One region of the Paenibacillus sp. NPDC093718 genome, then DNA from elsewhere that is predicted to be linked to it. Evidence: riboswitches for the same ligand, from Rfam matches in the RefSeq annotation. Region 1 holds a riboswitch; each other region holds the start of a gene.
What was found. A riboswitch is a leader RNA that binds a small molecule or an ion and turns the genes downstream of it on or off. The one in region 1 is predicted to bind cyclic di-AMP.
Positions count from the first base shown of each region.

Region 2: another riboswitch for cyclic di-AMP. It lies ahead of ACQKPA_RS31540 (C40 family peptidase); the one in region 1 lies ahead of ehuB (ectoine/hydroxyectoine ABC transporter substrate-binding protein EhuB).
Region 3: another riboswitch for cyclic di-AMP. It lies ahead of ACQKPA_RS00905 (C40 family peptidase); the one in region 1 lies ahead of ehuB (ectoine/hydroxyectoine ABC transporter substrate-binding protein EhuB).
Region 4: another riboswitch for cyclic di-AMP. It lies ahead of ACQKPA_RS26880 (TrkH family potassium uptake protein); the one in region 1 lies ahead of ehuB (ectoine/hydroxyectoine ABC transporter substrate-binding protein EhuB).

Region 1 covers NZ_JBNNUS010000012.1:55,749-61,748, reverse strand. Annotated here, with positions in the region: gene ectB (diaminobutyrate--2-oxoglutarate transaminase) at 1-601, opposite strand, end outside; gene ectA (diaminobutyrate acetyltransferase) at 618-1,130, opposite strand; gene ehuA (ectoine/hydroxyectoine ABC transporter ATP-binding protein EhuA) at 1,156-2,013, opposite strand; gene ehuD (ectoine/hydroxyectoine ABC transporter permease subunit EhuD) at 2,028-2,690, opposite strand; gene ehuC (ectoine/hydroxyectoine ABC transporter permease subunit EhuC) at 2,693-3,346, opposite strand; gene ehuB (ectoine/hydroxyectoine ABC transporter substrate-binding protein EhuB) at 3,348-4,181, opposite strand; cyclic di-AMP (ydaO/yuaA leader) riboswitch at 4,559-4,704, opposite strand; gene ACQKPA_RS28015 (exosporium glycoprotein BclB-related protein) at 5,203-6,000, shown strand, end outside.
Region 2 covers NZ_JBNNUS010000018.1:52,740-58,739, forward strand. Annotated here, with positions in the region: gene ACQKPA_RS31530 (M1 family metallopeptidase) at 1-432, shown strand, start outside; gene ACQKPA_RS31535 (hypothetical protein) at 444-1,271, shown strand; cyclic di-AMP (ydaO/yuaA leader) riboswitch at 1,619-1,758, shown strand; gene ACQKPA_RS31540 (C40 family peptidase) at 1,762-2,235, shown strand; gene ACQKPA_RS31545 (C40 family peptidase) at 2,671-3,144, shown strand; gene ACQKPA_RS31550 (GNAT family N-acetyltransferase) at 3,284-3,784, shown strand; gene ACQKPA_RS31555 (c-type cytochrome) at 3,946-4,302, shown strand; gene ACQKPA_RS31560 (4a-hydroxytetrahydrobiopterin dehydratase) at 4,404-4,718, opposite strand; gene ACQKPA_RS31565 (hypothetical protein) at 4,828-5,121, opposite strand; gene motA (flagellar motor stator protein MotA) at 5,313-6,000, shown strand, end outside.
Region 3 covers NZ_JBNNUS010000001.1:181,217-187,216, reverse strand. Annotated here, with positions in the region: gene ACQKPA_RS00920 (copper homeostasis protein CutC) at 24-710, shown strand; gene ACQKPA_RS00915 (ROK family protein) at 746-1,699, shown strand; gene ACQKPA_RS00910 (hypothetical protein) at 2,094-2,621, opposite strand; cyclic di-AMP (ydaO/yuaA leader) riboswitch at 2,882-3,012, shown strand; gene ACQKPA_RS00905 (C40 family peptidase) at 3,016-3,492, shown strand; gene ACQKPA_RS00900 (stalk domain-containing protein) at 3,722-4,990, opposite strand; gene ACQKPA_RS00895 (2Fe-2S iron-sulfur cluster-binding protein) at 5,221-5,610, shown strand; gene ACQKPA_RS00890 (AraC family transcriptional regulator) at 5,707-6,000, opposite strand, start outside.
Region 4 covers NZ_JBNNUS010000011.1:64,075-70,074, reverse strand. Annotated here, with positions in the region: gene ACQKPA_RS26890 (LysR family transcriptional regulator) at 182-1,099, shown strand; gene ACQKPA_RS26885 (potassium channel family protein) at 1,136-1,810, opposite strand; gene ACQKPA_RS26880 (TrkH family potassium uptake protein) at 1,827-3,167, opposite strand; cyclic di-AMP (ydaO/yuaA leader) riboswitch at 3,233-3,377, opposite strand; gene ACQKPA_RS26875 (CPBP family intramembrane glutamic endopeptidase) at 3,669-5,357, shown strand; gene uvrC (excinuclease ABC subunit UvrC) at 5,329-6,000, opposite strand, start outside.

The sequences.
Region 1 (6,000 bases):
TTCCCGGATCATCCAGAAGCTTCTCCATATATGCCATCGTATCCACGTCGTCACCAAAGTAACCGTCATACGGCATAAACACGGAGTGGCTTAGATCCACGCCGGCACCCTGGCGCTTGAAGGAGTTGCCGGTTACCGCCAGCGATCCCAGCGACATGCCATGAAAGGCATTCGTGAAACACATAACGGTGCTGCGCCCTGTTACTTTACGGGCGATTTTGAGCGCGGCCTCCACGGCATTCGTTCCGGTCGGACCGGGAAACATCACCTTGTGATCCCACCCGCGCGGCTTCAGGATGACCTCCTGAAAGCGGGTCAGAAACGTTTCCTTCGCACCCGTAGCCATATCCAGGCTATGCGTGACGCCGTCCTTCAGGATATAGTCGACCACCTTCTCGCGAATCTTCTCATTGTTATGTCCGTAATTTAAAGCGCCGGCTCCCGCAAAAAAATCAATGTATTCATTGCCCTGCGTATCCCACAGCTTCGCATTCCGGGCCTTGTCAAAAACCGTCTGAAAGCTCCGGCAATAACTTCTTACTTCCGATTCCAGCTTGTTAAACACAGTAAGCTTCGGTTTCTCCATGACTTGGTTGTCCATAGTTCCCTCCATTTGTTTAAATGTCATTGAAAAAGGGGCCAATCACGAATAACGGCTCATCTTCATGGGACGTTCCATCGGGGAACATCTCTGCTCCATAACCTACGGTTACGGTGCTGGGAATGGATTTCTCCTCGGCATATCCGAGAAACAAACGACGGGACGCCATGTTACTCGGCGATACCGTAGCTTCAATGTAACGGACGCCATGGCATGCCTTCTGATTCATAAGATTTGTCAGCATCGCCTTTGCAACGCCTTGCCTCCGATGCGAATTAGCAACGGCCACTTGCCATACGAACAGCGTCTCCGGGTTGCGAGGAGAACGGAAGGCGGAAATAAAACCGATGATATCTCCTTCATGCTCGGCGATCATGCAGGTATCATGGAAGTAATCTCCAAGCAGCATGTAGCAATAGGGGGAGTTCAGATCAAGCGATCCGGTGTCGCGTATAAGCTCCCACACCCGGGTGCCGTCCCGGGCTTCCGGTCTTCGGTATACAATTTCGGTATCGGTATCCACAGCCATTCTATACAATCACCTCTTTCCAGAACTAATTTCCGTTCGAGCGGAATCGCTGCAGGAAGCTCTGCAGCCGCTCGCTCTGGGGATTATCGAATATCTCCTCCGGCGTGCCCTGCTCAACGATCCTACCATCGGCTCCGAAGATGACGCGGTCCGCGATTTCCTTCGCAAAATCCATCTCATGTGTAATCAGCATCATGGCCATTTCGCCTTCATCCGCAATTTCCCGGATCACCTCCAGCACTTCGCCGACCAGCTCCGGATCAAGCGCCGAGGTCACCTCGTCAAACACCATAACCTTCGGCCGCATGACCAGCGCTCTGGCGATGGCAACCCGCTGCTTCTGGCCCCCGGACAGATTGGACGGGTACATCTTCAATTTGTCGGCCAAACCGACCTTACTGAGCATGGAGACGGCCCGCTCCTCCGCCTCCTCCTTGGATAAACCCAGCACTTTGCGTGGGGCCTCCGTCACATTGCGAAGCACGTTCATGTGCGGGAACAGATTGAAATGCTGAAAGACCATGCCAACATTGCAGCGCATCCGGTGCAAATGCTTTTCATTGGCCCGAACCAGCTTGCCCTTCTCTTCCATATGCCAGAGCAGCTCGCCATCAACCTCGATGGTTCCCTCGGTCGGTTCTTCCAGCGTCATCAGCATCCGGCCCATCGTTGTTTTGCCCGATCCGCTCGGACCGATCACAGCCACCTTTTCTCCAGGCTGCATCTCCAGATCGATGCCTTTAAGCACCTGTAGATCACCAAACGACTTGGTCACGCCGGTATATTTCACAATCGGCTTTGTACCCGTAGCGGTAACGGGATTTCCCTCCTGCTGCGGCACCTTCGACGCTTTTGCTTGCTCATCGATCACAACGGCATTCAATTGATTCCCTCCTTTTATTTTCCACGCTGCAGATTCATGCGTTTTTCCAGCCTTTGCACAAGCAATGAGGCGATATAACTGATGATCAGGAACAGAATCCCGACCATCGTATACGGTTCAAATGCGCGGAACGACTGCGACACGATATTTTTGGCCGTCAGCATCATCTCCACAAGCGTTATGGCGCATAGAATCGGCGTCTCTTTAAACATAACAATCAAATAATTACCCAGTACCGGAATGATCGGCGGCACCGCTTGCGGCAGGATAATACTTCGCCAGGTTTGGGCTTTCGTGTAATTCAGTGCTGTGGCAGCCTCCCATTGTCCCTTCGGCACTCCCTCGATTCCGGATCGGTACACCTCGGACAGATATGTGCTGTAATGCAGCCCGAGACCGATCACCCCGGCATAGAAGGCCGGAATGGAAATTCCGGTAAGAAGCGGCAGACTGTAATACAGGAAGAAGACCTGCACCAGCAGCGGTGTATTGCGAATAAATTCGATCATTCCTTTGGTTATTAGTGACAGCACCTTAAATCGGCTCCGCGCTGCAAAAGCAAGCAGTAATCCGATGATCAATGCCACCGCGAAAGCGCAGATCGTCACCCATACCGTCATTTTTAATGCACTCAAGAGCTGGGGCAGGATATCCCATACATAGTTCCAATCCCACATGACTATAGCCTCCCCGCTGTCCATTTACGCTCCAGCAGTCGAACTGCCAGCGAAACGAGCGTAGCAATGACAAAATACATGAGGAGCAGCAGCACCAGAATCTCGGTCGTCCAGGAGATGTAATTATTGCGGAGCACCATCGCCTGATACGTTAAATCCGCCATTGTGATGAAATAAACCAGTGAGGTGGATTTGATGAGCTCCACAAGCTGATTCCCGAAAGGGGGAAGCATTCGCAGGGACGCTTGAGGCAATATGACATTCCACAATCTTTGCCAAGGCTTCAGATTAAGCGCTACGGCGGCTTCCCATTGTCCTTTCGGAACGGCCAACACGGCGCTGCGAACGATTTCCGAGCCGTATGCGCCGAAGTTCAGCCCGATCGCGAGGATCGCAGCCAGCATTTTCGGAAGCTCGACGCCGATGAACGGAAGGGCGAAATACAACCAGAACAGCTGCACCAGCAAGGAGGTCCCCCGAAAGACTTCCACGTACACGGCTGCCAACGTGCGAATGATCCACAGCTTCGACAGTCGGCATAACCCGGCTGCAAAGGACATCACGACCGCAAGGATGGCTGAAAAGAAAGCAACCACAATCGTGATCTCCGCCCCTTTCAGCAGCGTAGGGAGAAAATCAATCCATGAATTCGGCATGCTATTCCCCGCAAAGCGCAGCGGCCGTCATCTCGCCCGGGAGCTCTTCTTCTGTGAACCCGAACTTCTGCAAAATTTCGAGCAGCTCGCCCGACTCCTTCATTTTTTGCAGCTCCGCATTATAAGCCTCCTGAAACTCGGTATCCGCTTGGCGGAAAGCCGTAGCTCCGTAACCGCGAACGCTTTCGCCGTCGATGACCGGCTGCTCGAAATCAGCCACGCGTTCGATGCTGTCGTCGCTGGCCGAATCCAGCATCGCCTGCAGGGACGGCCCCGTCATGGTAATTGCCTGCACCCGGTCTGCCTGAAGGGCGCTGATGGCCGAAGCCTGATCTGGAACCTGTACGATCCGGTCCGTAGGAATGCCGGACTTCTCCAAATAGCCGATTTCAACGGCTCCGGTCATAACGGCTACCTTGGCCTGGTCGTTCTTAGCAATGTCCTCGTAACTTCCGAGTCCCAGCGGATTTCCCTGCTTCACCGCAATGGCTTCCCCGATGCTGTACTCCGGATTAGCAAACAATACGGCAGAGCAGCGATCCGGATTAATGAACATGCCTGCGGTAATTAGATCAAACCGCTCGGCCTGAAGTCCGGCAACCAGCGAACCGAATTCCGTAAGCTCTCCCCTCATTTCCTTGATGCCAAGCCGCTCCAGAATAACACGGGCAATCTCGACCGCTTCTCCAGTGAGTTCCCCATTGGCCTCTTTGTAGGCATAAGGCTTCTCATTCGCAAATCCCACGGTGATATACCCCTGCTCAATGGCTTGCTCCAATGTGCTCCCTTTGTCGCCGCAAGCCGCAAGCGACACCCCCATAATCAATGACAACATCAGTACAACCACTCTCTTCAAAACTTTCCACAACCTTTCATTATGACTTTGCAATTCTTAAAAACGACATGTTGAAATTATCCATGTTAACTCATATGTTAACTGGGATTTAAGGGTATTCAGATACCTTGCATGGGTCGGACCTTCAGGGAAGATGATTCATCCATCTCCTTCCACGCTTAAACCCAATGCCATCTGACCGATTTAATTGGTTTTGGTTAAACATTTGCAGGCCTTGCCCCTCCTCTTTAGCAGAATACAAAAAGACCACCAAACAGGGGATCTAGACATAGCTCCGCCAGCAGGGGGTCAAAAAATAGAGAAAAGGCCCCTAAAGAGAATTAAGGGCCTTTGTTATGAACATCCATTATGTATGCAAGACCCATCCACTGCTGACGAGGTTAGCTGACGGACTCGGGTAAGATGGTACCCTACACTCGTGATTCCAAGTGACTCGCCCCTGGTGAAACTGGTTCCCCCGCTTTCCGGAAAATGTATGCCGGAAACTAAGCGTGTGTCCATGATAAAGGGAACTTCAGGAAAAGTCAAACCCCTTTAACCGCTTTTTCTGGAAATTCAGAGGCGGAAATGCCGTTCTTCCAGGGCCTATGAAAAGCATGAAAAATGCCTCATTCAAGCCTCTTCCCCAACGATACAGGAATTTTATCCCAGTCTCGTTTTTCGCTATATAGCAGGCATTTGACATACCTCCCTTACTCATTCATGTGGTGGATCGTTTATGCCATGAATTACATTCGGATTGTGAAAGCTTTCCCCACACATTTACGGCGCAAATACGGCGCAAATTTTTTTTTGAACCGCTGCGTACAGAGCCTATGAATATCGTAGGGCAATCCGAGATTCATCCTATAGTTTTGCTATTCGTCAATAGATGAATGCCTCCGGGGCTAGCGTACATTCTGGAAATTATAGTTGTTTATCTATCATTTATGCGCTATTAACCCATGCCGTACCGAGAGTATTTGCGTAGTATAGAACAAATCTAAAGGAGGTGCTTCATTTGGAACGTTCTTCTAGAAAGAGAAAATTGTGTGCTCTTAAAAAAATAGAGAAAAAAGTCATTCATGCGAAGAAAAAGCATTGCCCGTCTCATGGCCATGGTGATCATAAAGGCCATGGTGATCATAAAGGCCACGGAGGTCGTAAAGACCATGCTTGTATTGTTAAAAAGCGTCGATGCCCAAAAGCTATCCGTGGACCGGTAGGTCCTCAGGGTCCTATCGGACCGGTCGGACCTATCGGGCCTGTGGGACCTGCCGGACCGACAACCGGTATTGCAGGACCTGCTGGACCTGCTGGACCTGTCGGGCCTGTCGGACCTGTTGGACCTGCGGGACCTACTGGAGCTACTGGAGCTACTGGGGCAACAGGAGCAGCCGCCGGAGGAGCCATCATCCCATTCGCATCCGGCATACCGCTTGCTCTGACCACCGTTTTAGGCGGATTAGTCGGATCCGTTGGTCTCGTAGGATTTGGTAACTCGGCCAATACGTTTACGCTGGCTGGCGGTACGATTGACCTCACTGGAGCAGCTGGTACTCTGCTTAACATGGCGTTTAACACGCCACGAGCTGGTACTATCACTGCACTGTCCGCTACCTTTAGCACTACTGCGGCGCTTTCCCTGCTGGGAACCACGGTTACGATTACAGCACAACTGTACAGCGCACCAGCAACGAGCAATATTTTCACACCGATACCAGGCGCTCTTGTTACGCTGGCTCCGCCGCTCACAGGCGTCGTAACCCTCGGAACAGTAAGCAATGGCTTCGTAGAAGGCCTGGCCATTCCGGTGCCG
Region 2 (6,000 bases), on a different contig from region 1:
GTCGAGCAAGTAAGCAAAACGTCCTGGCAGTCGTATTTTGACCAATATGTATATGGAAGCCAGATGGCGGATGTCGCCATCGACGTGATCAAAACCAAAAATAAAGGCACGGCTGAAAATCCTCGATATGAGTCCACGGTCCAGATTACGAGCAAGGACGGGGATATCAGCGATGTGCCGATCGTGTTCGCCTTTGAGGACGGCAAAACGGTGGAACGAACCTGGAGCGGCAAAGACGGCAAAGTTGCTTACACCCTGGAGTACAGCTCTCCGCTCGCCTGGGCCATGGTTGATCCGAAGTACTCCATCGTCCTAGAGAACAAACACATTAATAACTATATGAAGGCAGGAATGGATCCGACGGTGGTTACACGCTGGAATCTCAGTATTACCAAGCTTGTGGAGACGCTGTTCGGCAGCCTGTCATGGTGAGGGGGGAGCACATGAAAAGTTACGCAGGCCAAGGGTGGACCAGTGTTAAAGACCAGCTATACGTCTCGATCCTGCTCTTCTTATATCGTTTGCTGTGGGGATATTGCCTGTACCGTCTCGTAAAATCGGCAGTCGTCCCCCTGCTGATGCGATATCCGGATTCCGCCCCTAACGAGCTCAGCCGTCTTTTATTCTTCTACGAGGGCGAGATGAGCTTATCCTTGAGCAGCACAGTACACACCTACGGATGGCTTCTGGCCGGTTTGCTCCTGATCCGGATGAGCCTCACCCCGCTCATTCGGGCTGGCATCTTCTACAACCTTCACCAGGAAGCCAAGGGCGAGCGCGGTTTATTCTTCTTCACTGGCATGCGGAAACTGTGGAAACCCGTAACGCTATTCTATCTGGTTGAGCTTATTCTCACCCTCGCGCCCGGTTACTGGATTCTGCCCAAAATCCTCCCGATTCTGCTGAATGGAATTCAGGAGCCTGTTCTGCTGCTTCATGCACTGCCCTATGCAGCTGGCTGGTTCTTGTACGCCTATCTGATCCGCTTGTTATTACTCTATATGCAATTTGGCCGTACAGGCGATTCCAGCATGATCAGCTCGATCCATGCGCTCTTCCGCCGCTTGGGCATGGCAATGCTGTTATCCATCACCATCAGTGGATCCGCCTGTGTCATTCTGCTGCTCCTGAGCTCGGCCTCGCTCTTCTGGGCCGGGTTGATCGGCTTAATTATTCAGCAAGCCTCTTATTTCCTGAATGGACTTTTCCAAATTTGGGCAATGTCCGCTCAATATCATTTGTGGAGAGATTCCTCCTCACAGCATCCTTAATGGTTACAATTCGTCACCCTAAAATAATGAAACATGCTCGCGAATAAGCTGTAATCGGAAGCGACACGTTTCTATCCCGGGCTTGATTTTACAGAGAATAAGAGTTCTTTTATCCTCCATATTACAAATTTCTGAACGCCAAATTACAAAAAAACCTGTTTCCCCAAGAGGGGGACAGGTTTTTTTGTTTAAAAATAATCTTTCCTCGTTTGCCAAATTGTTAATACTCTGCTAAAATAACGAATATGTTAGTAACAACTTTGTCATCTTTACTGTAACTTTTTATTGGAACGATGTAATTCGCTAACTATGTTGGAACGTCAAACGTCAATGAATGGGTTCATCAACATTTTAAGGAGCCGAATTCCCATAACGATATGGGAAGCGGGGGATCCGTTTTGGGTGAATTGATCTCGCAAGAGAGGGATCATAGGGGACCTTCAACCGAACCCTTAAGCTAACCTCGCAGGCAATGGAAGGGGCTTTTGTTTTGAAAAAGAAGTTAACGGCTGTTTCTCTAGGCCTCGCACTCGCACTCACATTAGGGACCGGAAGCGCTTTCGCCGATTCCAAATTAAATACTGCAATCAAACCAGCCATTGGTGTCTCTTACAAAACAGGTGGAACTACAACGAATGGTTTTGACTGCTCCGGATTCACCAGCTATGTTTACAAGAAGCTTGGCCTTAGCCTGCCCCGTACGTCTGCAGCTCAATACAAAGTAGGTACGGCCGTATCCAAGAGCAACCTGAAAGCTGGCGATCTCGTGTTCTTCAACACATCCGGTAGAGGTGTATCTCATGTGGGTATTTATGTCGGGAGCGGCAAATTCGCTCATTCTTCATCTTCGCGTGGTGTCATTATTAGTCCGCTGAGCCAGAGCTATTACGCCAACCGATATGTAGGCGCTAAGAGAATTATGAGTCAGAATACGTACAAATCCGTAGCTGTAAACTACAATTAATGTTGGAACTTAATTGATTTACTCTTACAAGAAAGCCCTGGGTTTATGAGATTGTGCCGATCTCATCCAGCGGCTTTTTCTTTTGTTTATTCTCTCTATACCTTTATAACGTTCAGGACAACGAAAAAGTTCCCGCTTTTCGAAAAAAAATGAAATTTATTATACAAGTTCACTTCACTTTGCCATGTCTTCACATCTTCTATCCTTTATATACCCTTCTCTCCCTTCATTAAACACCCATTTTGGAAAAATATTGATTTTTTTATTGCTTCGACAGCTAATGCTATTGAAAAATAGCGAAATCCATCAAGAAATAATTGCCAATCTCGCTTGCTGTCTGCTAGAATGGACGCAGTAACAACTTTGTCATTAATGTAAGTGCTTTAATATATAGATTGCTATGCCTCGCGGCAAACGAAAAAGGAGCTTACCATGCTGAAGAAAACATTATCGACAGCAGCCCTAAGTATCACGCTGCTGTTCACTTTGGGCGTTGGCAGCGTGTTTGCTGATCGTGCGCTGGATCAGGAAATCGATAAAGTTCTAGGTACAAGATACAGCTACGGCGGTACAACCACGAGCGGATTTGACTGTTCCGGCTTCACCATGTATGTTTATGCTAAACTCGGTCTGAAGCTCCCGCATCAATCCGGCTCTCAATTCGACATGGGGACAAGCGTGTCCCGTAAGGAGCTGCGCGCTGGCGATTTGGTGTTCTTTAACACATCGGGCCAGGGCATCTCCCACGTCGGCATTTATGTCGGTGATGGCAAATTCGCCCATGCTTCCTCCAACCGCGGCGTGGTTATCAACCGCCTGGCAGAGGATTACTACGATCAGCGATACGTGGGTGCAAAGCGTATCATGAGTGATGATAAGTATGAAGAGTCGGTCGGTGAATCATCCTAAGCTATAGAGGCTATTCTTCCCTATACATACTGCTTGCCCGTTAAAGGAGCCCTTACCTCTCTTTTGCGGGCTTTTTTGATGCGACTTGGATGTTCGTAATATGGTTATTATTTATGCAGACGATAGGAGGACTTCGCAAATGGATGCCACACCGATTACATTTCACGCCGTAGTCATGCGTGAAGAGCACGCCAAAGAAATATGCGCTTGGGCCTACCCTCCTCCCTATAATATCTATGGCTTTCTTCCCTGGGAGCAGATGAAAGGGCTTGAGGTGGAGTTTGGCGATCCGGACATTCGCCTGGGACAGTACATCTCGGTTCTGGATGAGCGGGAGGCCCTCTGGGGATTTGCCCAGCTGTTTCCGATGCATGAGGTTACACGAATTGGACTTGGCATGCGGCCTGATTGGTGCGGGCGTGGAATGGGTAAACGATTTATGCAGTCGATTGTCCAGGAAGCCAAACGGAGGCGGCCTGCCGACGAAATTGACCTTGAGGTAATGACCTGGAATGAGCGAGCAATCCGCGCTTATCAAAGGGCAGGCTTTCACATCACCGATACGTATGAGCGGCTTACGCCAACGGGCAACGCCCTTTTCCACTGTATGGTGTATGAGCCCCCGGCAAATGAGGAATAGTAATCTTTGTCTATATGAAAAAGCACAATTTTGTGTACTTTTTATGAAGCTACGCCGTATAGTTGCTTTTTTTGTCACAACTGGCTATGCTGTCTATGGATGTTGGTTTATAATGGAGACAAGTGCAAAAGTGCAGTATACATAGAAGGGACGATATGACGATGCAAAAATGGATCATGAGCGGATTGTTCTTCGTCGCATGTGCGTTGGCTATCGCGCTGATGTTTACGCTCCCAGGTAAGGAACAGGTAGCTCAGGAAGAGAAGCCGACCATGCCGGAAGTGACTCTCGATGCAGCCGCAGCGGAAGCCACACTGAAAGCAAGCTGCATTAGCTGTCACGGCGACCAACTTCAAGGCGGCGCTGGGCCGGCTTTGAATCAAGTAGGCGGACACATGGATGCGGACGCGATTTTCAACGTTGTAACCAAAGGTCGTAAGGGAATGCCTTCCTTTAAAGACCAACTTAAACCTGATGAAATCGCAAACATCGCGCTGTACCTTGCTGAGAAAAAATAAATCAGCTTAAACGCAAAACACGCTTGCACCTGGAGTTGTTCCCGGTGCAAGCGTGTTTTTTACATATTCGGGGCCTCTGAAGGGATTAATGGTCTTCCCTTCTATTGTGCCGCCTTGCCATCCTTCGAACGACTCTTCTCATAGGCTTCGTTAAACTGCTGCGCTTCCTTAATATCCACAGCCGTAATGCCACCGTCGTCCCAAGAAGTGAGACGAAGTGTAACGACTTTATAATCTATGGTGATGTAGGGGTGATGTCCGAAAGCTTCCGAAATAGCTGCCACTTCATCAACAAAAGCGATTCCCTTCATGAAGGAGGAGAAGGTATACTTTCGTACAATCCATCTCCCTTGTTCAAATTCCCAACCCTCAAGCTTTTCCAGATGAGCCTCTACTTCTTGCTGCGTATAAAGCATCTTTTATCTTCCTCCCCGAAAAAAACCTATCTTAAAGCCGACTAACACGTAATATGGGCTATCTGTCATCTATTCTATTCTGCCCTGTATCTGTTGATAACTGGAGTGATTACACAAGGGCCACAAAAGCCAACTCTTCTTCACCAATCAAAATATGTATTCGATGGTTCGTCTGATCATGCATGACCACGCCGCTGCCAACGTTAATCACCGGCTCTGTGCCAAGCGCATAAAACAAATCCTCCGCCAGCGCCTCATGAACCTCATTTTGCTCGGCTTCACCCAGATTGCCCCAATCCTCAGCTTCCATTTCAAAGAAGACATAGCTGTCGGAAATTCGCCCGACCGCCTCGGTTAGTTCTGCCAGAATTTCGCCATAATCCCTTCCGTGCTTAACGCCCATCTTAATCACTCCTTTCCTTGCCGTACTTAGCTTCGTTTCCCTTCCTTCCATTATACCGGAAATTACAACTAAAAAAAAAAGCCCGACCTGACGATAAATAGGATAACGCCCCACATAAGGGGCCCGGTTCTCCATGAGAGCCGTTCTGACGAATGGATTCGTTATTTTATTTCTCACGGATGAGGTGTGGTATGGAAATTTCAACAATTATAGGCTTAATAATCGGTATCGTCGCGGTACTGGTGGGCATGATCCTGAAAGGTGCCTCCCTTCTCGCTTTGTATAACCCGGCAGCCTATCTAATCATTCTTGGCGGTACGGCAGCAACTTTATTCATCGGATTTCCGCTAGTCGAGCTGAAAAAGATTCCGAAGCTGGTCAAGATGACCTTCGTGAAACAGAATCTGATGGACAAAACGGATATGATCAAGCTGTTTATGGAATGGGCTTCGATCACACGCCGTGAAGGACTGCTGGCTCTGGAAACTAAAGTCGATGAGATTGATGACAGCTTCCTGCGTAATGGGATGCGCATGATCATTGACGGCAACGATCAGGAATTCGTACGTGATGTATTAATGGAAGATATTAATGCCACCGAAGAGCGCCATCGTTCCGGCTCATTGATCTTCTCCCAGGCCGGTATGTATGCACCTTCCCTCGGGGTACTTGGAGCCGTTATCGGTTTGATCGCTGCACTATCCCACATGGAAGATATGGGCGAACTCGCCCATGCCATCGGGGCTGCGTTTATTGCTACCCTGCTCGGTATCTTCACCGGTTATGTCATCTGTCACCCGATTGCGAATAAACTCAAGCGTCTATCCAAACGCGAGGTTGAAATCCGCCTGATGATGGTAGAAGGCTTGCTGTCCATTC
Region 3 (6,000 bases), on a different contig from region 1:
AACTTCAATAAGGAGTGACGATGATGCTGCTAGAAATTATCGCAACATGCGTGGATGATGCCATCACAGCAGAGCAGAATGGCGCAGACCGTCTGGAATTGATCACGGCGATCACCGAAGGCGGGCTTACGCCGGGAATCGGGCTCGTTGAAGAGGTTGTGAAAGCCGTTCAGATTCCTGTTCATGTCATGGTCAGACCTCATAGCAGATCCTTTGTGTACAACGAACATGATATAGCTACCATGATTGCGGAGGTGAAGGCGATCCGCAAGGCAGGCGCAGCTGGCGTAGTAATCGGCATGCTGACTCCGGAAGGAAAGATTGACGAGGTCTCCTTAGTCAAAATGCTGGAATGGACAGGTGATATGCAGGTCACGTTCCACCGGGCTTTTGATGAATTGGAGGATCAGTTCGAAGGGCTGCGTACATTGCAGAAATACCCGTCAGTTACCCGCGTCCTTACGTCGGGAGGACCGCAGCCTGCACCGCAAGCCATCCCAAGAATTCGGGAGCTCGTAGAACATACGGCAGGAAGCGAGCTTAAAATATTGGCAGGCAATGGCCTGAAGTGGGAAATCATACATGAATTTATCGACCAGACCGGCGTGATCGAGGTGCATTTCGGCTCCGCTGTCCGGTATGGCCGATCAGGGCTGAAGCCCATTGATCCGGTTGAGCTGCGATCATTGGCTGACAGCTTACATCAATAGAAGTAGCAAACCTATCGGAAACAGGTGAACAAAAATTGCAAACCGTATTGAATAAACAGCAAGAATTTGTGGTTGGCGTTGACCTTGGGGGTACGAAGATCGCGGCAGCGCTCTTTGATTCCGAAGGACAGCTGCTGTACCGGGAGCAAATGGAGACGGCAGGCGCGCGTACGGCCGAGGAAGTGGTCACGAGAATTACGAATATGATTCGCAGCGTCTCGGGCGGCCAATCGCTCCGAGGGGTTGGCATGGCTTCGCCGGGAACGGTTAACAGCCGGGAGGGCATTGTCATTCATGGGACGAATCTGCCGGAATGGACGAATGTTCCCCTCAAAGCATGGATGGAACGTGAGCTGCATACGGAAGTTCAGGTGCTGAATGATGCTAATGCAGCCGCATGGGGAGAGTATGTAAGAGGTGCTGGAAGAGGGGCGACGAACATGGTGTACGTGACGCTAAGCACCGGTATCGGTTCAGGCATCGTGCTGGATGGGAAGCTGTTCCTGGGCAGCAGTTCCTTTGCTGGGGAACTGGGACACCATATCATTGATCCCAGCGGTCCGCAGTGCAATTGCGGCAGCCACGGCTGCTGGGAGGTGTTTGCTTCAGGAACGGCCATCGGTCTTGAGGCTTCCCGCCGGATGCTCTCCCAACCGAGCGTCATAACAGAACTGGCTGCAGCCGATTCGGGGGTGAATGCCAAGCATGTGTTTGAGGCAAAACGTCTTCATGATCCTGTAGCCGTCGAGGTCATCGACCGTGCTATTTATTACATGGCGCTTGGATTGGTTAACGTCATTCACAGCTTTAACCCCGATCGCATCGTCATTGGCGGGGGTGTGAGCAGAGCAGGTGAGCTGTTGTTCCCGCAGCTGCGGGAAATGACGGATAAGCTGGTCATGCCATCCTATTTAGGAACGTACGAGATCGTTCCGGCAGGACTTCGGGACGATGTTGGTCTGGTTGGAGCTGCGGCTTTGTTCCAGTAGCATAGGCGTAAAGAGAATGATACGGATAGGATCAATGATGAATAGATACTAGACAGAGAGCGCTCGGAATGACGACGTAGTATCATGTTACCGAGCTAAAGAGAATTAGACAAAAGCCGCCCTTCTGAGGGCGGCTTTCCAATTATTCATAGAGAGCGGGAAACGGAGCGATCATTTTTTTGCGTCATAAGTCCGTAACATGTAACAAGTGATAGGCGTGAACCGTAAGCCGTCATCCGTTTGTGCTGGAGTCGATTTTTTTGGTTCCTGGTTAGGTTTGTTTGTATCCGACAAACAATAAACGGTTGCTCGCACTTTCCCGCCCGCCGGCGGAAACCGCCGGCTCCAAACCCGCACGTGGGGTGACCTGCAGGCTTGGAGCCGGCGGCTTTCGCTATTCCATGTACTTGGATGCGTCAAACGTAATCAGGGACGTATGATTGGCATGTTCAATCAGCGAAGAGAGCTTGGTTACTTCGCGTTCCTTCTTGCGGGCTTGCGCCTGATAAGCCTCCGGATCATATAAGGCGACGTTGAACAGCGTTATGGCACCGTCTCCGCTGCCACGGCTGCTCTGGCGCTCCAGCTTCTTGCGGGAGCCGAGATGGGCAAGCTGTCCGATATCGCTGCGTATTTGTTTGGCCAGCTCGATCGCTTCCATGATCGTAATGTCGGAGCCGTCCCAGGGAATAGTCTGCGTGGTATTGGAGATTGCCATCAGCAAATCCAGCTTCCTATAATCCGCCGCGGCCGCTTCGATTTCTTCTGTAATGGCATCCACGCTGCGCGTAGGGTATTCCGCCGTCTCCCCTTTTTCAATGATCGTGCTGCTGTTGTTCAAGCGTTCCGACATCAACTGATTGATGAGACGGTTAATTGCTGCCCGGACAGCTAGTGCTTCTGCCATCGTAATTTGACTCATAAGTGATAGATCACCTCTTTAATTTCATTTCTGATTGTGTAAACGCATAGAGTTGTAAAAAGTTGCTAGATTATTTAAAAAAGCAGCGCGAGAAGGTAAACAGAGTTACATAATTGTCATGACTGAGTGAGACGGTTAACCAATATCCGGCCAAAATTCTTCATCTTTACGACAGCTCCAAACATAAAACGATAGATTTTTAGGATATGATTGACAGCATCCTTGCTTGTATACTATATTAAGAGAAGGTTACAAAACGTTAATGAATTTTGCCGAATTTCGTTTGTGAAAACGGGGGAACCGTCTTGGGTGAATTACTCTTGTATAGAGAGTATAGGGAACCTTCAACCGAACCCTTAGCTAACTCCGTAGGCATCGAAGGAGAGAACATATTTTGAAGAAGTTTGTCATCACTTTGCTAGGGTCTGCAATTATTTTTTCTTCTGGTGCCGTTTCAGCATTTGCTGATCAACAACCGAATTTTCAGTATCAAGTGAAGCAATTGGTAGGAACTCCATACAAATGGGGCGGAACGACCACCAGCGGGTTTGATTGCTCCGGATTTATACTGTACATGTTTAGAAATTTCGATATTGATCTTCCGCGCACTTCCCAAAGCCAGGCTAAAGCGGGCGAACATGTGGATCGCGAAGATCTGCGGGTTGGAGATTTGGTATTCTTCAATACGAGCGGCAGCGGAATTTCCCATGCAGGCGTTTACATTGGTGACGGACAATTTGCGCATGCTTCCAGCAGCAAGGGAGTCAGAATCAGCAAGCTTAGCGATTCCTATTACGAGCCGCGTTATGTCACGGCACGTCGTGTTTTGAGTCAAGAAAACTATGCAAAGCTGGTAGGAAGCGCAAGCTAATTGGATTACGCAGCCGTTTAGGGTACGACATACATAATCAGAAAGCCTGACAAAGGGATGACCTTGTCAGGCTTTCTTTTTTTAGATATCAGAAAGTATAAACTTCGAAGCTTGTGACTTCCTGATATCGCAAGAAAAACTTCTACTAACTGCGGTCTGTCATCTGTGAAAGTACGTCGATAGACGTTTTTCTTACTATAAGTCTATCATCCCACATGGGGGTGTTCGGTTACTCCTTAACAACAGAGGCATTCACGGCAGCTTCCATTCCATTATCATAGAGACGGAACAAGCCTAGGCGCCAGAAAGCAGCACCTTTCAGGTCGTAACGTTTGGCCAAGCCGAGTTTATCGTCCACGGAAGTGGCGGTTTCGCTGCTTAAACTGATGCCAAGCAGGAGCTTGTGCTTCGGGACGCCTGCTTGGAGTGCCAACTGGATCGCTTGGTCTACCAGGCTGTTCGGTTCGGGAACCTGAGATTTGGTTCCGACCGGATTGTACTGATAAGCCATAACAATCAGGTCATCAGCGATGGAGGCCAGCGTCTTGTAATCATATCCTTTATAGGCGCTGTTCAATGGCGGCACCGCTAAAGACAGGGCAACGTCATTCGGCAATGCCGCTTTCAATTGCTTGACATAATCATTGAGCAGCTTCTGCTGCTTCACGGCATCCAGTTTAAATCCGAGCCCTTCAAAATCAAGCACAACGCCGCCGAATCCGTTCTCCGCTACCGCGGCTGTGATGCCTTCAATGGACTTTTGGCGGAGGTTGCCGTCGCTCAGGACTTTGGTTAATTCGCCGTTTCCATCCAAGGCATAGACCATAAGGTACGGTTTAATCTCCTGGTCCGCAGCATCGGCAACAATCGATTGCGGCGTAACGTCTCCAGCCGAAGCGGGAAGGCGGTACTCATCCCCTTGAAGCGTGAACTGACCCTCGCGATCGATGCGGCTCCAGCCAAAGGCGACAGAATTCATGGATCCCACGAGATCCCGTTCTTGGAAAGATTGTAATGCATAGAAAGCTCTCAAATGCATTTCGCGCTGCGGCGATACGAGGGAGACTGTACGAGTCGACTGGTTCCAGCCGACATCAACGCCGAATTGGCTGCTGAACGAGCTGAGCGGGATCAGCACACGGCCTTCCCGCTCCATCGGCGGAGCTGCAAGCTTCACTTTTTTTCCATTGACGGTTGCGCTCGTGCTCCCAACTTGAAGTAACACTTCTGTCGATTGGCCTTTCACACTGCCAATGGCCTTCACGGTTTGCGTCTTGCTATTCCACGTGATTTGAATGCCCAGTGCTTCTCCAACCGTCCGGAATGGGACGTAGGTAACCCCTTTGTCTACCCGTGGAGCCGCATCGAAGGTAAGCGCAACGTCATCCAGCTTTACCGAAATGGCAGGCGCAGCCTGTACCTGGCTGATATGCGGTGTGGTTAAGGATAAGGCAAGGACGGCAGCGACAGCTGTTTTACCTATTCGTTTATGCAGCATGCTTTTTGTTTTCCCTCCAACATCATAAAATAATAGAATGATTTTTATAGAATTTGGAAAGTGCTCTAGCATACGCTAGTATAGCAAAATTTTCATAGAGTTCCAATTCCATGATGTCAATGTCATAGAATAGATAAGAGTAAGCATGTTGATTTTTTAAACTTTCCAGTATAATAAATGAAGGATTTGATACATAACCTGATGATGACATGCATAGGGGGATAACGCGCGTGTTTAAATTCTGGAAAAAGAAAAAGGGCAGGGATAGCGGAGACAAAGCCTCGATCCCTGCAGCGGAAGAGATAATGGAAGCCGTACCGGATCCGATCATTGAGCTTGCAGGCCGCGAGGTTCGCCGCAGCGTGGCGCCTGTTCTTGGCATGACGGTGCTTGATCTGGCCGAGCGGAATGATGTGGACTGGAACTCTTTTTGCAAAAGAGGAACTTGTGCGCGCTGCCGCTGTATGGTAGTGGAGGGAATCGAGTATTTGTCCGAACCTAATCTGGCCGAAGAACGCCGCCTGGATCCGGAAGAGATCGAAGAAGGCTATCGTCTGGGATGCCAGAGCAAGATCGAAGCGGTCGGTCCCATCAAAATCAAGCATGCCCCATACTTTTGACGACATAGAAGGACAAATAACAGAAATATTTAAAAGCAGGCAGCCGTATGATCGCGGCTGCCTGCTTTGTTGATAGGAAAACAAACTTAAATCCCTTCACTCCACGGCCATTCTGCTCTGTTCCCGGAACGAGCTCGGCGTTTGACCGGTAATTTTTTTGAATAACATGGAGAAGTACTTATCATTGCCGTAACCGACTTGAGAAGCAACCTCATGTACCGGCATTTCGGAATCCGCCAGCAGGCGCTTGGCCTCTTCAATCCGGCGGGATATCAAGTAATTGAAGGGGGAATCGCCGACTTCTTTTTTGAACAGATGGGATAAATAATGCTGACTGACATACATCGTATCGGCAATGTCCTTGAGACTGATGCTCTGGGTATAGTTGGT
Region 4 (6,000 bases), on a different contig from region 1:
CATTAAATCGTTGCAACGACAAAAAGCTGCCGATTTCGGCAATCGTGTGAACAACTTGTGTCATGTTTCATGTTACTCCTTTTTTTCTTATAATGGAATTGCAATATAATTATTAATCGTTATAATCTATACGCATAAGCAATGTTTTGCACGCATGTCTACTTTATATAGGAGGAATTCCATGTTCGAAGAACTGGACATGTTCGCCGTCGTTGTAGAGCAATCCAGCATAAACCAGGCCTCCAAGCTGCTTAACTTGTCCCAGCCAGCCCTGTCCCGGAAAATAGCCAAGCTGGAGGACCAGCTCGGGCTGCAGCTGTTCAACCGCCGGGGCAAACGGCTGGAGCTTACCTCCATCGGACAGATTGTCTACACCTTTGCCTTGGAACAGCGGCAGCAGCAGATCAAATTCTTGCAGACGTTGGCCCATTACCGGGAGGGGGATCAGATCTCGATCAATCTGGGGGCCAGCCTGACCACCCTTCAGACCACCTTGCCCCCGCTCGTTAACGCATTCATGGAGCGTCATCCCGCGGCCGAAATCAAACTGATTACCGGCAAGACCCATGAGATCGTTTCTTATGTAAGAGATAAGCGCGTCGATGTCGGCATTGTTGCCTCCTCCATCAACCAGCCTGGATTAAACTGCATTCCGTTGTTTGATGACCATCTGGAGCTTGTCATCCCGTCTTCACACCCGCTGGCTGAGCTCGAGGATGTTGGCATCGAGCAGCTTCAAGGCTTGCCGATGATCATTTTCTCTACTGGAACCTGGTACCGCAAGCTGACCGATGACCTGTTCCACCGCTGGGGCATAATGCCGGATATCCGCATGGAGATCGACTCCTTCGAAGCGATCGTCAGGCTCATCCCGACCTGCAAGGCGGCCGCGCTGCTGCCCAAATCCTATCTGAGGCCGCAGCTGTTGTCCGATAACGGACTTGTCGACATTCATATTCCGGCACTCATTGAAACCCGGCGAACGACTTCGCTGATCTACGGCCAAGCCTCCGAGCTGAGCAAGGCGGCTAGCCGCTGGATTGATGAAACGGAAATTCTGTTCCGTAAGCTGGAGGAGGACAAAATGAAGAAAACCTGACGGTATATAGGACCGTCAGGTTTTTTTCTTCTATATTTATTTTTCGAGCATATTCACGACCTCAGACTCAAAGCGATCCACATTATCATTGGAGCCGATAACGACCATAATATCGCCGGAGTTCACCACATCCATGGCTGTCGGCGCTACGATGATGCCGGATTGTTTATTCAGGGCCACCACGCTGACACCGTAGCGAACCCTCGTATTGAGCTCGCTAAGCGTTTTTCCGTCCATGCAGTCCGTGACCGTCATCTCCACAATCAGATAGTCCTTGGATAATTCGATATAGTCAAGCAGATTGGGCGTGACCAGCTGGTGAGCTACCCGGATCCCCATATCCCGTTCCGGAAAGATCACCCGGTCCACGCCCAGCTTCTCCAGCGCCCGGCCGTGCAGCACCGAAATCGCCTTGGCAACGACCATGGCGACACCAAGCTCTTTCAACAAGATGGCGGATAAGATGCTCATCTGAATATCGTTTCCGATCGCAACAATGCCGCAGTCGAAGTTACGAATACCGAGCGATTTAAGCACCTCTTCATCGGTAGCATCCGCCACCACCGTGTGCGTCAGCAGCTCGCTCATATCCTCGACAACCTCTTCATTGCGGTCGATGCCGAGCACCTCATATCCCTGTTCCATCAGTTCAAGCGCCAGGCTGGCGCCAAATCGTCCCAAACCGATGATTGCAAATTGCTTTGGTTTCATGTCTCTCCAGTACTCCTTATCCAATAATCATTTTGCCTTCCGGATGACGATATAATTCTTTACCCTTTTTCGGCCCCAGTGCATAAGCAAGCGTCAAAGGCCCCAATCGCCCTGCAAACATCGTAATGCTGATCAAAACCTTCCCGAACACCGTCAGATCTGGCGTTAAGCCCATGGAGAGACCCACCGTACCGAAGGCGGACGTCGTTTCGAATAGGATCTCCAGGAAGTCCCCCTCCTCTGTCGTCGACAGAATCATCGATACGGTTAGAACGAGCAGCAGTGCCAGTAACGCAATGGTCAGTGCCTTCAGCACCCGCTCCTGGGCCAGGCGATAACGGAACATGACGATGTCTTCGCGCCCGCGCATCATGGCGATGACCGCCCCCACCATAATGGTGAAGGTTGTTGTTTTGATACCACCCCCGGTTGACCCTGGGGATGCTCCGATAAACATCAGAATAACGATAAAAAATTGCGTGGCCTGTCTAAGCCCCGTAATATCTATAGTATTCGCGCCCGCTGTACGCGGCGTTACGGATTGGAATAACGCGCCGAAGAATTTTCCGCCCCAATTCAGGGAACCGAGCGTCCTCGGATTGGTGAATTCAAAAATAAGAATGACGATAAATCCAACCAGCAGCAAGGTAGCCGTCATGGTGAGCACTACTTTGGAGTGCAAGGAAAGTCTCCGCTGTTTCCGGAAATCAATCAGATCGGATAATACGATAAAACCGATGCCGCCTGACACAATCAAAAACATCACGACAACGTTGACTACAGGATCATAGACATAACCGGTCAAACTCCGAAAATCGCCAAACAAATCGAAACCGGCGTTGTTAAACATCGTGACCGCATGAAAAACGCCATAATAAATCGCTTGGCCGATCGGCATATCAAACGCCCAGCGGATCGATAGAATCAAGGCACCGCAGGCCTCGATGATCAGGGAGTACAGGAGCACTCTGCGAATCAGCCTTACGATTCCTTCCATCGAGGACTGATTCATCGCTTCCTGCAGAATGAGGCGATCCTTGAGCGATATGCGCCTTTTGAGAGCCAAGGCAAACAAAGTGGCCATCGTCATGAATCCGAGCCCGCCGATCTGGATCAGCAGCATGATCACGATCTCTCCGAAGGAGCTGAATGTCGTTCCTGTATCCACCACAACCAGACCCGTTACGCAAGTTGCCGATGTCGAAGTGAACAAGGCATCGATAAATTCCAGCGGTTCACCTGTACTTGTGGATATCGGCAGCATTAACAGCGCCGTCCCGATGAAAATAATGGCCGCGAAACCAAGCACGAGAATCTGCGGCGGAGACAACCTGAGCCAGTTAAATTTAGAGTTCAATCGGTCACCTTCTTAAAAAAAATCAAGAAAAAAAGACACTGGAAAACGCAGTGCCCTTTACGGTCTGGTTCCTGTGCTGCAGCCTACGAGGTTAGCTGACGGATTCGGGCATTTTCACAGGTCGCCCTATTCATTATTCTAGGAATAATGAAATTCACCCCAATTACATGGTTCCCCCATTTTCAGTACGAAATTCGGCTGGAATATTCGGTTCCTTGAAGCATGATGTGATTATATCGCAATCCGGTACGTAACCCAATGCCGTTTTTCACCCAAAAAATCTTTAAAAGAGCGCGAATTGGGCATATTCAAGAATACAAGCATAGGGTTCTCTAACGTTTTCGAAACCTTTCATTCATTTTCATCGATTTGTTTCATTATTCCGGATATTGGGATAAGCTGCTTATGACTTTCATAACTATGTTATATTGACTCTATGCGTTCTTAATCAGGCATATCGAATACCAGTGGGAGTATCAACTTTCTTAGAGGAGGAATTTCATGAATCGTGCAAGAGAGGCCTTGAAGCTGAAGCCCAATCTGCAGCAGCTCATCGCGCCTGCCGCAGTCGGCCTGATTCTGTTCCTATTATTTCAGGTGTTTCCGTCGACGAATCCGGATTCGACCGAAATGGCATCTCCGAATATCATATCCAAGGAGCAGGCTCGGCAAGCGGCTGCAAGCTTTGCTCAGGAGTTTTTGCAGTTTACGGCTGCGGAAACGGATGACACGCTGGTTACATATCAATCCAAATCGGAACTTTACGGATATCTGGCGAAGGAAAAGAGACTTTCGGAATACAACAAAACCTATGAAGCCAAATATCCCTATGACGTATACCGCGTTCGCTTCAGCGAGCCGGGTGGCAATGCCCTCAATGTGGACGTGCACATGCAAAATTCAGGCATCGTCGGCTTCTCGTACGATTTCGCCCGCTCCAGCTATGACCGGATTGAGCTGAACAAGGGCGATGTGCAAAGGCAGATGCTGCTTGTTGTTGAGGACGGCATGTCATTAGCCGAGAAGCAAGCTCTCGCGGAGCCTTGGCTCCAGCGAGCGGGCTATGATCCGTCGCAACTGGAGCTGGTTACCCGGGAAGGAGAACCCCGGCTCCGGTATGTGGACCCGGAATCCAAGATCGGCGATTCCAGATTGGAGCACCGTTTCACCTTCGAGCAGGGGAAATTACGCTCCTATGAGCCATCTTTTTCGGTCCCGGCCGCCCATTCCGCCTATGTCAACAAGCAGACTCAGGATGCCACGCTGCTGACGCTCGCAGGGTATGGCCTGTTCACCCTCATCCTTGGCATTCTTGCGATTGTGTACAGCGTGAAGACCAGAGCCTATACGTCGTTTAAGCGCGGCCTGTTCCTATCGGCGCTGCCGTTTGTCATTCAAATGCTGAATACGTACAATCTGATTCCCGTTTTCAAATCTGAGGGGATGTCGCAAACAGGTATACTCGGGATGATGATCTTCTATGCAGTCTATTCGCTCATCTTCTCCGCGCTGCTCTATTTCTCCCTTGTCGGAGGCAGCGGGCTATGGCTCAAAGAAGACGGGCTCAATCCATGGCCGCGCGCCAAAGAACCCGGATATGGTCATTATGTACTGGACAGCATGAAGCTGGGGTATATGTGGGCTTTCATCCTGCTTGGGGTCCAATCCATTATCTTTGTCGTTCTGGGCCTGACCTTGAATACATGGTCCACCACGGATGCCACACAGTCGCCTTACAACATGCTCTATCCTTGGCTCTTTCCGCTGATGGCTTGGCTGGCCGGCATATCCGAGGAGGCCGTCTATCGACTGTTCGGCATCAAAATGTTAAAAAAGATCGTCCGCAATACGTTCGTGGCCAGTTTGATCACGTCGATCATCTGGGCGCTCGGGCATACACTCTATCCGATATACCCTGTAATTTCCCGGCCCATTGAACTGGTTATCATCGGCTTGCTGTTCAGCTACATCTTTTTGAAATACGGGTATTTGGCGGCCATGTTCTCCCATGTCATCTTTAACAGCATCTTGATGGGCATTAGCCTGATCCTGCTCAAGGACACCAGCAACATGCTGATCGGTGCTTTCTACATGGTGCTTCCGGCGATCGTCGCGTATGCGATTTACCGTTTCAATCCAACAAAAAAAGAGAAGCCGTATTTCACGACTCCTCCTCACGAAGTACCTTAAGAATCTCCATTGCTAATTTCTCACCGATTGAAAGGGGCTTGAAGTCTTCGACTGAAGCCTCTTTTATTTTTTTGACTGAGCCAAAATGCTTCAACAGCAGCTTGCGACGCTTCTCTCCAATGCCCGGGATGGAATCCAGCTTGGAGGATACCATCGATTTGCCGCGCTGTTCGCGGTGGAAGGAAATCGCAAAACGGTGAACCTCATCCTGAATGCGCTGCAGCAAGTAGAACTCCTGGCTGTCCCGGGGCAGCGTAACCGGCTCCGGCGGGTCTCCGACCATGAGCTGCGCTGTTTTATGCTTGGCATCCTTCACAAGCCCGCAGACCGGGATAAACAGCCCCAGCTCATTCTCCAATACATCGACGGCGGCAGAAATCTGTCCCTTCCCTCCATCGACCACAATCAGATCAGGAAGCGGCAAGTTCTCCTTCAAGACACGCTCGTACCGCCGCCGGATCACTTCACGCATTGTATCATAATCGTCCGGTCCCAGCACGGTACGGATCTTGTATTTGCGGTATTCCTTCTTGTCCGGTTTTCCGTTGGTGAATACAACCATGGCCGATACCGGATTGGTACCCTGAATGTTCGAGTTATCAAATGCCTCGATCCGGTTCAGCGACTGGAGGCCGATCACTTC